Linked DNA regions of Actinomadura luzonensis. The protein of the gene in region 2 interacts with the protein of the main gene of each other region in a pairwise test. Links are inferred from orthologs where the notes say so. Each region holds a gene or a part of one and is shown on either strand. Other genes may lie near its edges.

Region 1 (3,916 bases), on a different replicon or contig from region 2:
TCTGTACAGCATGACGACGATCGACGATCTCGACGCCCGGCTCATCGCGCTGCTGACCGCCGAGCCCCGCCTCGGCGTGCTGGAGTGCTCCCGCCGCCTCGGCGTGGCGCGCGGCACCGTCCAGGCCCGGCTCGACCGGCTGACGGCGCGCGGCGTCGTGACCGGTTTCGGCCCCGACGTCTCGCCCGCCGCGCTCGGCTACGACGTCACCGCCTTCGTCACCATGGAGATCCGCCAGGTCGCCGGGCACGACCCGGTCGCCGACCGGTTGGCGCGCATCCCCGAGGTGCTGGAGGTGCACACGATCACCGGGGCCAGCGACCTGCTCTGCCGGGTGGTCGCGCGGACGAATGCGGATCTGCAGCGAGTTATCGATCAAATAGTGGATGTCCAGGGAGTGTTGCGGACTAATTCGATCATTGCCCTGGACACCCCGGTTCCCTACCGAGTGCTGCCCTTGGTCGCCGATGTTCCACGCCGTGAGGGCCGCCCGACGTAGTATCGGTATGGGACGGGGCACCGGTGTCGATCGTTTACCCTTGGCGTTTGCCCAGCTTGCAGGCTTACGACTGAGGGGGGTCGAAGGTGCGAAGGGGTAGAGGAGACGGAATGCCGAAACGGCGGATTCTCCGGCTTCTGCTGATTTGTATAGGGGCTGGATTCCTCGTTCTCGTCGGGCTTTTCGCGGTCGCGTGGGCCATGACTCCTATTCCCGACACCACCCAGAAGCAGGCCACCGCGCAGGGCTCGGTGATCTATTACCGCGACGGCAAGACCGTCCTCGCCCGGCAGGGCGTCGACCGCAAGGTGGTCGAGCTGTCCAAGGTGCCCGAGCACGTGCGCGAGGCGGTCATCGCGGCCGAGAACCGCTCGTTCTACGAGGACGCCGGCGTCTCGGTCAAGGGCACCGCGCGGGCCGTCTGGTCCACCGTCAGCGGCCAGCAGCTCCAGGGCGGCTCCACGATCACCCAGCAGCTCGTCCGCAACTACTACAGCGGCCTGAGCCAGGAGCGCTCGGTCACCCGCAAGTTCAAAGAGATCCTCATCGCGATGAAGGTCGACCAGTCCAAGTCGAAGGACTGGGTGCTGGAGCAGTACCTCAACACCATCTACTTCGGCCGCGGCGCCAACGGCGTCCAGTCGGCCGCCCGCGCCTACTTCGGCAAGGACGTCGAGGACCTCAGCGTGGCCGAGGGCGCCTACCTCGCCTCGGTGATCCAGCAGCCGAGCCGCTTCGCCGACCCCGAGGGCGCCGACCTCCAGGCGGCGCAGGCCCGCTGGAGGTCGGTGGTGCAGGCCATGGGCCAGATCGGCGCGCTGACGCCCGAGCAGGTGGCCGCCCAGAGGTTCCCCGAGCTGATCGCGCCGAAGAAGCCGTTCGAGCTGAAGGGCCAGACCCGCTACATGCTCCAGCAGGTCACCGACGAGCTCAACCGGCGCGGCTACACCGACGAGGAGATCAACAGCGGCGGGCTCAAGATCGTCTCGACGTTCGACAAGAAGCTCATGGCGGCGGCCGAGCGGGCGGTCAAGGAGGTGCTGCCGGACAACACGCCGAAGAAGGTCCGCACCGGGCTCGCGGCGGTCGACCCGGCCACCGGCGAGGTGGTCGCCTTCTACGGCGGCGACCCCGACCGCTACGACTACGACAACGCCTTCTCGGCCAAGGTCATGGCGGGCTCGACGTTCAAGCCGTACACGCTGGCCGCCGCGCTCGACAACGGCTTCGACCTGTCCACCCGCGTCAACGGCAACTCGCCGCTCCGGGTGGCCTCCGCCGACAAGCCCATCCCCAACGACAGCGGCCGCTCCTACGGCCAGATCAACCTGGTGCAGGCCACCCAGAACTCGGTCAACACCGCCTTCGTCGACCTCGGGCAGAAGGTCGGTCTCGACAAGGTGGCCGAGACCGCGGAGGCGGCCGGCATCCCGGCGAGCCAGCTCACCCAGCGCACGGCCGCGTCGTTCCCGCTCGGCGTGTCGTCGGTCAGCGCCGTCCAGAACGCCTCCGGCTTCTCCACCTTCGCCAACAAGGGCGTGCACGTGGAGGCGCACGTGCTCAGGTCGGTCACCGACAGCGAGGGCCACAAGGAGGTCGTCAAGCCCGCCGAGATCAAGGTGGTCGGCGAGCAGGCGGCGGCCGACGCCACGTACGCGATGCAGCAGGTCGTCAAGTACGGCACCGGCACCGCCGCCCGCCTCTACGACCGGCCGGTGGCCGGCAAGACCGGCACCACGGACGACTCGCGCTCGGTGTGGTTCAACGGGTTCACGCCGCAGCTCGCGGTCGCGGTCGACATGTTCCGCGACGACAACGCCACGGTGAAGATCCCCGGGTACGGCACGCAGTTCGGCGGCCAGCTCCCCGCGCAGATCTGGCGGGCGTTCATGACCGAGGCCATGGCGGGCGAGCCGGTCGAGGAGTTCCCCGAGCCGTCCGAGTACGGCTACGGCGGCGACGGCTGGTCCCCGTCCTACCGGGGCCGTGGCGACGAGCCGCAGCAGGACGCGACGCCGCCGTCCCGCGACTGGAACACGCCGGAGCCCGGCCCGAGCGAGCCGGCCTTCACCGACGCGCCGCCCACCCAGGACCCCGGCGACAACCGGCAGAACGAGCCGAACGGCCGCAACAACGAGCGCGGTGACCAGCCCGAGCAGACCGACCAGCCGTTCCAGGACCAGCCCGACCAGCCCTCCACGGGCACCGACCAGGGCCCCTCAGGCTTCGACCGCACCAACGGCCCCAACGGCTGACCCGCGCCGCCGGCGCGGGCGGTCACGCGCCCGCCGTCACGCGCCCGCCGTCACGCGCCCGCCGTCACGCGCCCGCCGTCACATGCCCGTCAGCTCGGCCCGCAGCGCCTCCACGCTCGTCACCGGCATCCGGCAGGTGAAGCCCCGGCACACGTAGGCCGCCGGGGCCTCGCCGATCGGCCCGCGCCCCTCCAGCAGCGCCGGGAACACGCCCTCGCCCGGCACCACCGCCTCGCCCGTGCCGCCGCGCGTGGCCGCGTCGCCGTCGCCCAGCGCGACCACCAGCCCGGGGACGTCGGCCAGCAGCGCCTCCCGGTGCAGCGCCGCCCGCCGCGGGTCGCCGGGCGCGCCGACGATCGCCACCTCCACCGGCCCGTCGAGCGCCGCCCGCGCCACGGCGAGGCCCCAGCCCGCGAACCGGGCGTGCCCCTCGGCCAGCACCGACACCGCGCCGAGCGCCGCCTCGGCGGCCTCGCGGTGCCGGGCCGAGCCGGTCAGGGCCCCGTACGCCAGCAGCGCGCCGGCCGCCGCGAACTGCCCGGACGGGGTGGCGTTGTCGGTCGGGTCCTGGGGGCGCTGGAACAGCCGCTCGGCGTCGTCCGCGGTGTCGTAGAAGCCGCCCGCGCCGTCGGCGAAGCGGTCGAGCACGACGTCGAGCAGCGTGCCGGCCAGCCGCAGCCAGCGGGCCTCGCCGGTGACCCCGTAGAGCGCGATCAGGCCCTCGGCCACGTCGGCGTGGTCCTCCAGCACCCCGGCGTTCGTGCCCGCCCGGCCGTCCTTGGACGTGCGCAGCAGCCGGCCGTCCACCATGTGGACGCGCTCCAGCAGCTCCGCCGCCCGCCGGGCCGCCGCGACCAGGTCGGGCCGCTCGAACACCGTGCCCGTCTCGGCCAGCGCGGCGATGGCCAGGCCGGTCCAGGCGGCCACCACCTTGTCGTCGCGGCCGGGGCGCACCCGCCGCTCCCTGGCCGCCAGCAGCCGCTCGCGGACCCGCTCGTAGCGCTCGGGGTCGTCGGGGTCGCGGAGGAGCTGCAGCACCGACGTGCCGTGCTCGAACGTGCCGGTGACCTCGAACAGGCCCGCCGCCCACCGCCCGTCGTCCTCGCCCAGCGCCTCGCGGAGCTGCTCGGGCGTCCAGACGTAGAACCTGCCCTCGACGCCC
Region 2 (3,906 bases):
CGGCTCTCCAGGAGGGCCCGGCGCCGCTCGTCGTACGCCGGGCGGGCCGGGGCGGACAGGGCGCCAGGGCGGCTCCGCCCGTTCCGAGGGGACGGGCCGCCCGGCGTCGCCGGACAATCCGCCGCGCCGGCCGCGCACGCGTCCCGACCCGCTGGACCTGCCGTTCGGGCACGACGACGACCCCCGCGCCCGCCCTTCCGAGGACCCGCCCGGCTCCCACCACGACGACGACGCCGACCCGGGCCGCCCCACAGGCCGCCGCGACGGCGGCCGTGGGGACGGCCGCCGAGGAGGCAGCGGCCGGGGAGACGGTGGTCGTGGAGACGAGGGCGCTGGAGACGGTGGCCGTGGCCGCTCGGACGCCGGTGGCGCTGAGCGCGGCCGCGGCCGTCCCGGCGACGCCCGCGGCTCCGAGCGCGCTCGTGGCCGAGGGGACGATTCCCGGGGCTCCGAGCGCGCCCGTGGCCGAGGGGACGACGCCCGGGGCTCGGAGCGTGGCCGCGGCCGTCCCGGTGAGGACCGCGAGCGCGCCGACGGCGGCCGCGGCCGTGGCGGTGAGAGCGGCCGTGGTGGCGAGAGCGGCCGTTCCGGGGAGAGCGGCCGTGGCCGCCCGCGCGGCGGCTCAGGCGAGCCCGCCCCGCGCCGCCGCCCGCCCATGGAGGACGACGACCGCCCCAGGGGCCGCCCCGCCGCCCAAGCCCGCGACACCGGCCCCCGCCGCCGCACCCCCGGCACCCGCGACGACGACGGCCGTCCCCGCCGCACGCCTTCCGGCCGTGACGACGACGGCCATCCTCGCCGTACGCCTTCCGGCCGTGACGACGACCTCCGTCCGCGCCGCGCCCCGGCGGACCGCGACGACGACGGCCGTCCCCGCCGTACCCCTCCGGGCCGCGACGACGACGGCCGGCCGCGTACCCGTAACGACGACCCGCGCCCCCGGCGCGACGACGACCCGCGCTCGCGCCACGAGGACGGCCCGCCGCGCCGCCCCCGGACCGTCCCCAGGCCGGAGCGTGAGCGGCCCGCCTTCCGCCGTCCCGGCGACGACCGGGGCCCGCGCGGCGGCGACGTCCCCCCGCCGAGGGGCCCGGGACGCCGGCCGCCCGCGCCGCCGCGCCCGCCCAGGCCGCCCCTGGTGCTGCGCCTGGGCAGCCCGCGCCGCCGCGTCAACATCGGCCTCATCGGCATGACGTTCGTGTTGTCGATCTTCGCCGGCCGGCTGATCCAGATGCAGGGCCTGGACTCCAAGGTGTACGAGGCCGCCGCCGTCGACCAGCGCCAGCACGTCGAGACGATCCCCGCCAAGCGCGGCTCGATCACCGACGCCGAGGGCCACGACCTGGCGGTCACGGTCGAGGCGCGCGAGCTGTCGATCGACCCGTCCAAGGTCGCGGCCGACATCCGCCCGAAGGTGGTCAAGGCCCTCGCCCAGCAGCTCGGCAAGAGCGAGCAGGACATCGCCGCCAAGCTGGCCAGGACCGACACCCGCTACCAGCGCCTGGCGACGGACGTCGACCCGGTCGTGGCCACCCGCCTGCTGCAGGCCGAGATCCCGGCGCTGAGCGCGAAGAAGACCTACCGCCGCGTCTACCCGGCCGGCGACCTCGCGGGCAGCCTGATCGGCTTCATCGGCGACGAGGGCAAGGGCCTGGTCGGCATCGAGCGCACCAGCGACAAGCTGCTGGCCGGCCGCGACGGGCAGCAGCGCGTGGAGACCGGCCGCGACGGCCAGCGCATCCCGATGACCAGCAGCCAGCGCACGCCCCCCGAGGACGGCAGGGACGTGCGGCTGACCATCGACCGCGACGTGCAGTGGGCCGCGCAGAAGTCGATCGGCGACCAGGTGAAGGCGACCGGCGCGGACAGCGGCACGGTCATCGTCATGGACGTGCGCACCGCCCAGATCGTCGCCATGGCCAACGCCCCCGAGCTGGACCTCGGCAACTGGCGCGCGGCCCCGGCGGCCAGCCAGATCAACAAGGCCGCCGCCGACGTTTTCGAGCCGGGCAGCACCAACAAGGTCATCACGGCCGCCGCCGCGCTGGAGGCCGGCATGGTCACCCCGGACACCGTGTTCGAGGTGCCCGACCGCATCAAGTGCTACGACCAGGTGCTGCGCGACGCGCACGCGCACGCGGCCGAGTCGATGACGTTCCGGCAGGCGATGGCCGAGTCCAGCAACGTCGCCACCGTCATGGCCGCGCGCAAGGTCGGCAGCGCCCGCCTGTACGCGATGCTGAAGGCGTTCGGCTTCGGCAGCACGCCGGGCGGCGGGGTGCCGGGCGCGGAGGCGGGCCTGCTGCCCGACTACCGCAAGTGGTCCGGCAGCCAGAGCTGCACGGTCGCCTACGGCCAGGGCGTGTCAGTGACGGCGCTGCAGATGGCCAGCGTCTACCAGACCATCGCCAACGGCGGCGTCAAGATCGAGCCGCAGCTCGTGGCCGGCACCACCGACGCCGGCGGGCGGTTCGTCCCCGCCGCCCCGGGCAGGCAGACCAGGGTGGTGAGCGAGACGACCGCCAAGGAGATCACGACCATGCTGGAGAGCGCCGTGGGCGCGGAGGGCACCGGCCACCTGGCCGCCATCCCCGGCTACCGGGTGGCGGGCAAGACCGGCACCGCCAACCGCTACGACGCCGCCCTGGGCCGCTACGACGGCTACACCGCCTCCTTCGCCGGGTTCGCCCCGGCCGACAAGCCCCGCCTGGTGGTGCTGTCGGTGCTGCAGAACCCCAAGAAGGAGCACTACGGCGGCGAGATCGCGGCGCCCGTGTTCAAGGATGTGATGACGTTCGCCATCAAGAGCAAGAAGATTCCTCCCACAGGCTCCGCCGTGCCGCCGGTGCGTACGCGCGCCGGAGAGTGACCAGGGAAGGTACGCTCTCGCCGTGCGTCCCCCGTCGTCTATGCGTCCCACGACCAATGCGCCCCGTCCGCTGACCGGGCTCGCGACCATGCTCGACGCCGGTTCCGGCACGTCGCGGTCGCCTCACGCCGCCCTGACCGGCGTCACCATCGACTCCCGAGACGTCCGCAGGGGCGATCTCTACGTGGCGTTGCCCGGCAACCGGGTCCACGGCGCCACGTTCGCCGCCGAGGCGATGGCGGGCGGGGCGGTGGCGATCCTGACCGACCGGGCCGGGCGCGAGGCCGCCGCGGCCACCGGGCTGCCGGTGCTGATCGTGCCCGACCCGCGCGCGCTGCTCGGGCAGATCGCCTCCTGGGTGTACGGCCAGCCGGCCCACGACATCCAGGTCCTCGGCGTGACCGGCACCAGCGGCAAGTCCACCACCTCGTTCATGCTGGAGGCGGGCCTGCGCGCGGCCGGCCACACCACGGGCCTGGTGGGCGGCGTCGAGATCCGCGCGGGCGAGCTGCGCTTCCAGCCGACGCTGACCACGCCGGAGGCGACGGCGCTGCACGGCCTGTTCGCCCTCATGCGCGAGCGGGGCGTCACGGCGGCGGCGATGGAGGTCTCCAGCCACGCCCTCGCCCTCGGCCGGGTCGACGGCGTCTACTACGACGTGGCGCTGTTCACCAACCTCTCGCAGGACCACCTCGACTTCCACAAGGACTTCGAGGACTACTTCGCGACCAAGGCCCGGCTGTTCCAGCCGGAGCTGAGCCGCGCCGGGGTCACCAACCTCGACGACCGCTACGGCCGCGAGCTGCTGCACCGCGCCAAGGTGCCGATGACCACGTTCTCGGCGCAGGGCGACCCGGCGGCCGACTGGCGGGCGCTGGACGTGCGGCTCGGCGCCGACGGCAGCGCCTTCCGGGTGACCGGGCCGGGCGGCGTGGAGGCCGACGCGCGCATCGCGCTGCCGGGGCCGTTCAACGTCGCCAACGCGCTCGGCGCCATCGTCACGCTGGTCGAGGCCGGGGTGCCGGTGCAGACCGCGG

What was found. Proteins that work in one complex are often made in the same cells at the same time.
Region 1: the proteins of MF672_RS44610 (region 2) and MF672_RS05080 interact in binary tests that used the Escherichia coli proteins (3 or more experiments, as listed by UniProt). The link is inferred for Actinomadura luzonensis from one-to-one orthologs.

What each region holds. Positions count from the first base shown.
Region 1 is NZ_JAKRKC020000001.1:1,081,500-1,085,415, reverse strand. What follows is about bases 301-3,226. They hold MF672_RS05080 (transglycosylase domain-containing protein), read left to right. Parts: upstream 301-699; coding sequence 700-2,754; downstream 2,755-3,226. Other genes in these bases: MF672_RS05085 (Lrp/AsnC family transcriptional regulator), read left to right, coding at 301-499. In the rest of the region: more of MF672_RS05085, read left to right, coding at 11-300. UniProt on the Escherichia coli protein: Cell wall formation. Synthesis of cross-linked peptidoglycan from the lipid intermediates.
Region 2 is NZ_JAKRKC020000002.1:3,061,978-3,065,883, forward strand. What follows is about bases 588-3,503. They hold MF672_RS44610 (peptidoglycan D,D-transpeptidase FtsI family protein), read left to right. Parts: upstream 588-1,138; coding sequence 1,139-2,869; downstream 2,870-3,503. Other genes in these bases: MF672_RS44615 (UDP-N-acetylmuramoyl-L-alanyl-D-glutamate--2,6-diaminopimelate ligase), read left to right, coding at 2,910-3,503. Also shown: more of MF672_RS44615, read left to right, coding at 3,504-3,906. UniProt on the Escherichia coli protein: Essential cell division protein that catalyzes cross-linking of the peptidoglycan cell wall at the division septum. Required for localization of FtsN.